Linked DNA regions of Siphonobacter curvatus. The protein of the gene in region 2 interacts with the protein of the main gene of each other region in a pairwise test. Links are inferred from orthologs where the notes say so. Each region holds a gene or a part of one and is shown on either strand. Other genes may lie near its edges.

What was found.
Region 1: the proteins of C5O19_RS01935 (region 2) and C5O19_RS06570 interact in binary tests that used the Escherichia coli proteins (3 or more experiments, as listed by UniProt). The link is inferred for Siphonobacter curvatus from one-to-one orthologs.

What each region holds. Positions count from the first base shown.
Region 1 is NZ_PTRA01000001.1:1,622,335-1,625,548, forward strand. What follows is about bases 301-3,189. They hold C5O19_RS06570 (nucleotide exchange factor GrpE), read right to left. Parts: upstream 2,075-3,189; coding sequence 1,526-2,074; downstream 301-1,525. Other genes in these bases: dnaJ (molecular chaperone DnaJ), read right to left, coding at 301-1,445; queG (tRNA epoxyqueuosine(34) reductase QueG), read left to right, coding at 2,336-3,189. In the rest of the region: C5O19_RS06560 (nitroreductase family protein), read left to right, coding at 1-134; more of dnaJ, read right to left, coding at 294-300; more of queG, read left to right, coding at 3,190-3,214. UniProt on the Escherichia coli protein: Participates actively in the response to hyperosmotic and heat shock by preventing the aggregation of stress-denatured proteins, in association with DnaK and GrpE. It is the nucleotide exchange factor for DnaK and may function as a thermosensor.
Region 2 is NZ_PTRA01000001.1:468,865-472,014, forward strand. Bases 35-2,859 are described here. They hold C5O19_RS01935 (Nramp family divalent metal transporter), read right to left. Parts: upstream 2,201-2,859; coding sequence 869-2,200; downstream 35-868. Other genes in these bases: C5O19_RS01930 (metal-dependent hydrolase family protein), read left to right, coding at 35-865; C5O19_RS01940 (metal-dependent transcriptional regulator), read left to right, coding at 2,407-2,859. In the rest of the region: more of C5O19_RS01930, read left to right, coding at 1-34; more of C5O19_RS01940, read left to right, coding at 2,860-3,069. UniProt on the Escherichia coli protein: H(+)-stimulated, divalent metal cation uptake system. Involved in manganese and iron uptake. Can also transport cadmium, cobalt, zinc and to a lesser extent nickel and copper. Involved in response to reactive oxygen.

The DNA.
Region 1 (3,214 bases), 1.2 Mb from region 2 along the record:
TGAATCTGAAAGAAAAAGGCCTACGTAGTGTAACCTTATTACCCCTGGGCTACCGCGACGAATCAGGCGATTGGTTGGCTCCGATGAAAAAGGTACGGAAGCCGAAAGATCAGTTTATTACGGAACTGAATTAGTTTATGGTTGATAGTTGTTGGTTAATAGTGAGGAAAGCTTATCACTTTTAGAAAGTCTAAAGCTAAAAGTATATGGCTTTCCAAGACTATCCAACTCATCGAAAACCAACAACGAATAAAAAAGCGAGGCGTTTCCAGATTCTGGAAACGCCTCGCTTTTTAACTGAAGAAGTCCTTCATTTTTTCGAAGAACGATTTATCATTTTTCGTTGGACGCGGCTGGAAGTTCGGTGAAGTCCGTAGTCGTTCCAATATGCCTCGTTCTTCTGCGGAGAGTACGCGGGGCGTCCAGACGTTTACGTAAATCAACTGGTCACCCCGGCCGTAGCTGTTCAATTGGGGAATACCCTTGCCTTTCATCCGTAAGATCTTACCGCTTTGCGTACCGGGTTCCAGAGTAATTTTGGCCCGGCCTTCAATCGTCGGGACTTCTAGGGAGGTCCCCAGTGCCGCGTCTACAAAGTTAACGTACAGCTCATGCACGACGTTATTACCGTCGCGTTTCAGGTCGGCATTCTCTTCTTCCTCTACTACAATGAGCAGATCGCCGGGAATACCACCCCGGGGCGGCACGTTACCCTTGCCGCCCATCGACAGTTGCATGCCTTCCGCTACGCCCGCCGGAATCTTGATCGAGATTACCTCTTCGGCCAGCGTACGGCCTTCGCCCATACATACGTCGCACTTGGAATCTACGATTTTCCCTTCGCCGTTACAGGTCGAACAGGTGCTGGCCGTCACCATCTGGCCCAGCATGGTCTGCTGTACTCGGCGAACCTGACCTTGACCGTTACAGGTCGGACAGGTGCGTAAGGACGTACCGTTTTTTGAGCCATTACCACCGCAGGCATTACAGCTGACGTGGCGTTTTACTTTGATTTTCTTTTCAACGCCGTTGGCTACTTCCTGTAAATCAAGTTTGAGCTTGATGCGTAAATCCGAGCCTTTCCGAACGCGTTGTTGCTGACGGCCACCGCCCCCAAAGCCACCGCCGAAGAAGCTGCCAAAAGGACTGCCTTCACCAAAAATATCGCCGAATTGAGAGAAAATATCCTCGGCATTTTGCGGACCTGAGTACCCTCCGCCCATACCCGCGTGACCGAACTGGTCGTAACGGGCTTTTTTGTTGGGATCAGAAAGTACTTCGTAGGCTTCTGCCGCCTCTTTGAATTTATCTTCCGCTTCCGGGTTGTCGGGATTTTTATCGGGGTGATACTTAATCGCCAGTTTCCGGTATGCTTTCTTAATCTCCTCTTCCGTCGAAGACTTGGAGACGCCTAATATTTCGTAATAGTCACGCTTTTGTGCCATCTTTTTTCAATCAAGAAATGAGCGAATGAGGAAAAGAATGAAGTGGGGAAGAATTAATCATTCGCTCATTCGAACTATGATTATACCCCGACCACAACCTTCGCAAAGCGAATCACTTTGTCGCCCAAGTAATATCCTTTTTCTACCTCATCAATTACTTTTCCTTTCAGGTCTTCCGAAGGAGCGGGGAACTGGGTGATGCTTTCGTGCAGATCGGGATCGAAGGCCTGACCTTTCGATTCCATCGGCTTCAATCCTTTGCCGGCTACGGCTTTGGTCAGTTTATTGAAGATCAGCTCAATGCCTTGGGTATCCACTTTGCCATCTTCACCGTAGGTGGCCTGGGCCCGCTCAATATCGTCCAGTACGGGTAAAATGGCTTTGATTACGTTCTCAGAAGCCGTCTTTACCAGTTCGTCTTTTTCCCGCAGCGTACGCTTACGGAAATTGTCGAATTCAGCGACCAGGCGAATGTATTTATCTTTTAGCTCTGCATTCTCAGACTGTAGTTTCTGCTCTGCAGACGGCTGATCCGTCGTTTCAGCTGCTGATCCATTGGTCTCAGCAACGTTGTCAGCCTGGGGAGTTTGTTCGTTCTCTTCGGGTTGCGTAAATTCCGGATTCGTCATGTCTTATGTACTTTTTTACCAGTAAAGTTTCGCAAAATTAGCTTGCCAATGCGGTTTTCGCTGACAGAATGACATTTTACTTTAGAAAGTCAGAAAAGTAAACCGACAAAACCAAAGATTCACATCGTAATACATTCTGTAGATCAGTAGGCTAGGAGCGGTAAACTGAAAAGACACATCGCTGGAATGAATTGAGCCCATCAGCGGTTTACAGGCAAGAACGTACTTTTGCAGTAGCAAGTAAAGGCTTCATCACTTTCTATGACCGTTTCCGACATCATCCAGCAAGAAAACGCGTTGCGTATCAAAGAAATCGCCCGGGATTTGGGCTTCGATTTTTGCGGGATCTCGCGGGCAGATTTTCTGGAAGAGGAAGCCCCCCGCCTGGAAAAATGGCTACGGCTGGGCCGTCACGGGAAAATGCAGTACATGGAAAATCACTTCGACAAACGGCTGGATCCCCGCCTGCTGGTGGAGGGAGCTAAATCAGTCGTATCGCTGCTGTACAATTATTATCCCGAAGAAACCTTACCCGAAGGTGATGAAGATCTGAAGATCGCCAAGTACGCGTACGGCGTCGATTACCACTTTGTCATCAAAGATAAACTCAAGGATTTTTTAAGCCGGATTCAGGAAGAAATCGGGGCAGTAGATGGGCGTTGCTTTGTCGATTCGGCTCCCGTGATGGAAAAAGCCTGGGCCAAACAGGCGGGTTTAGGCTGGATCGGTAAAAACAGTAACCTGATTACCCGCAAGAGCGGTAGTTTCTTTTTTATCGCCGAACTCATCATTGATCTCGACCTGCAACCCGACGGCCCCATGGCAGATTACTGCGGCACCTGCACCCGCTGCATCGATGCCTGTCCCACGGATGCTATCTCCGAACCCTATGGCGTAGACGGTAGCCGTTGCATCAGTTACCTGACCATCGAATTAAAAGAATCCATTCCTGAATCATTTAAAGGACACACGAAAAACTGGGTGTTTGGCTGTGACATTTGTCAGGACGTTTGTCCCTGGAATCGTTTTTCCCAACCCCACCGGGAATCCGCTTTTCACTTACCCGACGAACTCAAAACTTTCCAAGCCCGTGATTGGCAGGAACTTACCGAAGAGACCTTTCGCCGCGTCTTTAAAAAA
Region 2 (3,150 bases):
CGAAGGAGCTGATTTTGATGACGTTGGGCTAAAACAAACCATCGAGAAAGGTATCATTCCCGGCCCTCGCATGATTACGGTAGGCCGGGCCCTGATCGCTACGGGTAGTTATGGACCCAAAGGCTACAACACCCGCACTAACGTACCGCAGGGAGCCGAAGAAGCAGATGGACAGGATCGACTCATTCAGGCCGTACGCGGACAAATTGGCCGCGGTATTGATGTTGTAAAAATTTACGCGGATTACCGCTGGGGACTCATGGGTGAGGCTAAGCCAACCTTTCTCCAGGAGGAAATCGAGTTAATGGTGAAAGTAGCGGCCTCGTCGGGACGTTCAGTCATTGCTCACGCGTCTACCGAAGAAGGCATACGACGAGCGATTCTGGGCGGTTGCAAAACCATCGAACACGGAGACGTCGGGACGCTTGAGTTATTTCGATTGATGAAAAGCAAAGGCGTTGCGTATTGCCCCACCTTAGCCGCTAGTGATGCTATCAGTCAGTACCGGGGCTGGAAAAAAGGACAGGATTCCGAACCTGAGCGAATAGTACAGAAACGAAAAAGCTTTAAAGCAGCTCTCGAATCTGGTGTGACGATTGTGATGGGTGGAGATGTGGGAGTATTCACGCACGGCGACAATGTACGTGAAATGGAACTCATGCAAGAATATGGAATGAAACCGCTCGACGTTCTTCGATCCGCTACTTCGGTACCCGCCCAAGTGTTTGGGCAGCCGAAGTTAGGCGAAGTAAAAACCGGAAAATTCGCGGATTTGATTGCCGTTGAAGGGGATCCTACCCAGAAGATTACGCACCTACGAAAGGTGAAGCTGGTCATGAAAGATGGGAAATTGTACAAGCGATAGCCCTTAAAAGCTGGCAATAATCAAATACAAGTTCAGTACGAAGATAATCGCCGCAATGATCCAGCTGGTAATACTCAGCCACCGGGCATTCACGAAGGAGCCCATCAAATCCTTTCTGGAGGTAAACCAGACCAGCGGCACTACCGCAAAACTCAACTGGATAGACAGTACCACCTGACTGAACACCAACAGTTCAGACGTGCCTTTTTCGCCGTACAAAAGCGTAGCGACAAACGCCGGAATGATGGCGATGGATCGGGTAAGGAGTCGGCGAATCCAGGGTTTCAGACGTAAATTCAGAAAGCCTTCCATCACGATCTGCCCGGCCAGTGTACCCGTCACCGTCGAGTTTTGACCCGCTGCCAGCAGGGCTACGGCAAAGGAAATACCGGCCAGTTTTACGCCCAGAACGGGGTCGAGTAAACGATGAGCATCGGTAATATCAGCGACGCTTTGATTGCCCGTACTGTGAAAAGCCGCCGCCGCCACAATCAGGATAGACGCGTTGATGAAAAAAGCCAGAAACAGAGACAGGGTAGAATCAAGCGTAGCAAACTTCACGGCTTCCCGGCGACCTCTTTCGTCACGCGTGAAGCCTCGCGTCTGGACGATGCTACTGTGCAGGTACAGATTGTGCGGCATCACGGTAGCTCCCAGAATGCCGATGGCCACGTACAATTTGTGCCGATCCATGACAATTTCGGGTCGGGGAATCAGATTCTGGACAATGGCTGGCAAACTCGGATGGGACGCAACCATCTGATAAATGAAACAGCAGAGGATAACGAAAATAAGCCCACCTACGATGCTTTCCAGGGCCCGAAAACCCCGGTTCTGAAAGTACAGGATCACCAGTACGTCGAGAATCGTAATGACTACGCCCACGGTGAGCGGTAACCCAAAGAGTAGATTAAGAGCAATGGCTGATCCCAGTACTTCCGCAACGTCGGTCGCAGCAATGGCAATTTCCGCCAATACCCACAAGGTTAAGCCGACCGGACGAGAAAACTGATCGCGGCAGGCCTGAGCCAGGTCACGACCCGTAGCAATGCCTAGCTTTAAAGCCAGGTGTTGTAATATCATCGCGAACAGGTTCGAAATCAGAATGACCGAAAGTAGGGTATACCCAAAACGGGACCCCCCTTCAATATCCGTGGCCCAGTTGCCCGGGTCCATGTAGCCTACGGCCACCATGAGTCCTGGTCCGGCAAATGCCAGAAATTTACGCCAGTTACTGGCTCCTTCCGGAATGCGTACGGAGGCGTGTGCTTCCGGCAGCGAGTGATCCAGAAAAGGAGAAGCTTTGGAACCTGACGTAGATAAAGGCGAATTCATACCAAATATAATGCGAGTTATGGTCCTGCTACCCGAAGTTTGGTGTATCCATTTTCAACGGAGCAGAAATCTAATATGCTGCAATCCAAGGTTAAACGAAGCAAATGTAAAGATGGTTTCGAAAAATCAAAACATTTTTTTAGGGTGCCCTAAATTTTTATTTTTGACTTCCTCAAAAGTACCTTTGTAGCCAACTGAATTTGCGAATGGCTTCATTAACGGAAGAAAACTATCTGAAACTGATCTACCATCTCTCAGGGCCCGGCTATGAAGAGGTGAGTACGAACGCCCTGGCGGAGCAAACGCAGACGAAAGCGGCGTCAGTGACGGATATGTTACGGAAACTGGCAGAAAAAAATCTGATCCATTATAAAAAGTATCAGGGCGTTCGGCTTACGGAAGAAGGTCAGCAAGAAGCCCTGAAAGTGATTCGACGGCACCGATTGTGGGAGGTTTTTATGGTGGAAAAGCTGGGTTTTCGCTGGGATGAGGTACATCCAATTGCCGAAGAACTGGAGCACATCGCTTCGGAAGAACTCATCAATCGCCTGGATGCCTTTCTGGATTTTCCAGAGTCCGATCCGCACGGCGATCCCATCCCGACGGCTTCGGGCCGAATGCCTTCCGCTGAATATGAGAAATTAGCCGAAGTGCCTGTTCATCAGGAAGTTATCATGATGGGCGTATCGGAGCATACGGCTCCGTTTTTGCAGTTTCTGAGTAAATCAGGGCTCATACCCGGAAGTTTGGTGCAGGTGCTGGAAGTCAACGAGTTTGACCGTTCGATGACGATCCAGGTTAACGAAGCTCATCCTTCTTTCGTGAGCTATGAGGTGGCCCGTAATATTCTGGTGCAGACGAAAGGCTAAGCCAGAACCTGTTCACTGAAATTTCTGTTGCTGCTCATTAGCGTAGGGTCGTCCGTTTTTTTAGCCTACGTTATTTGCATT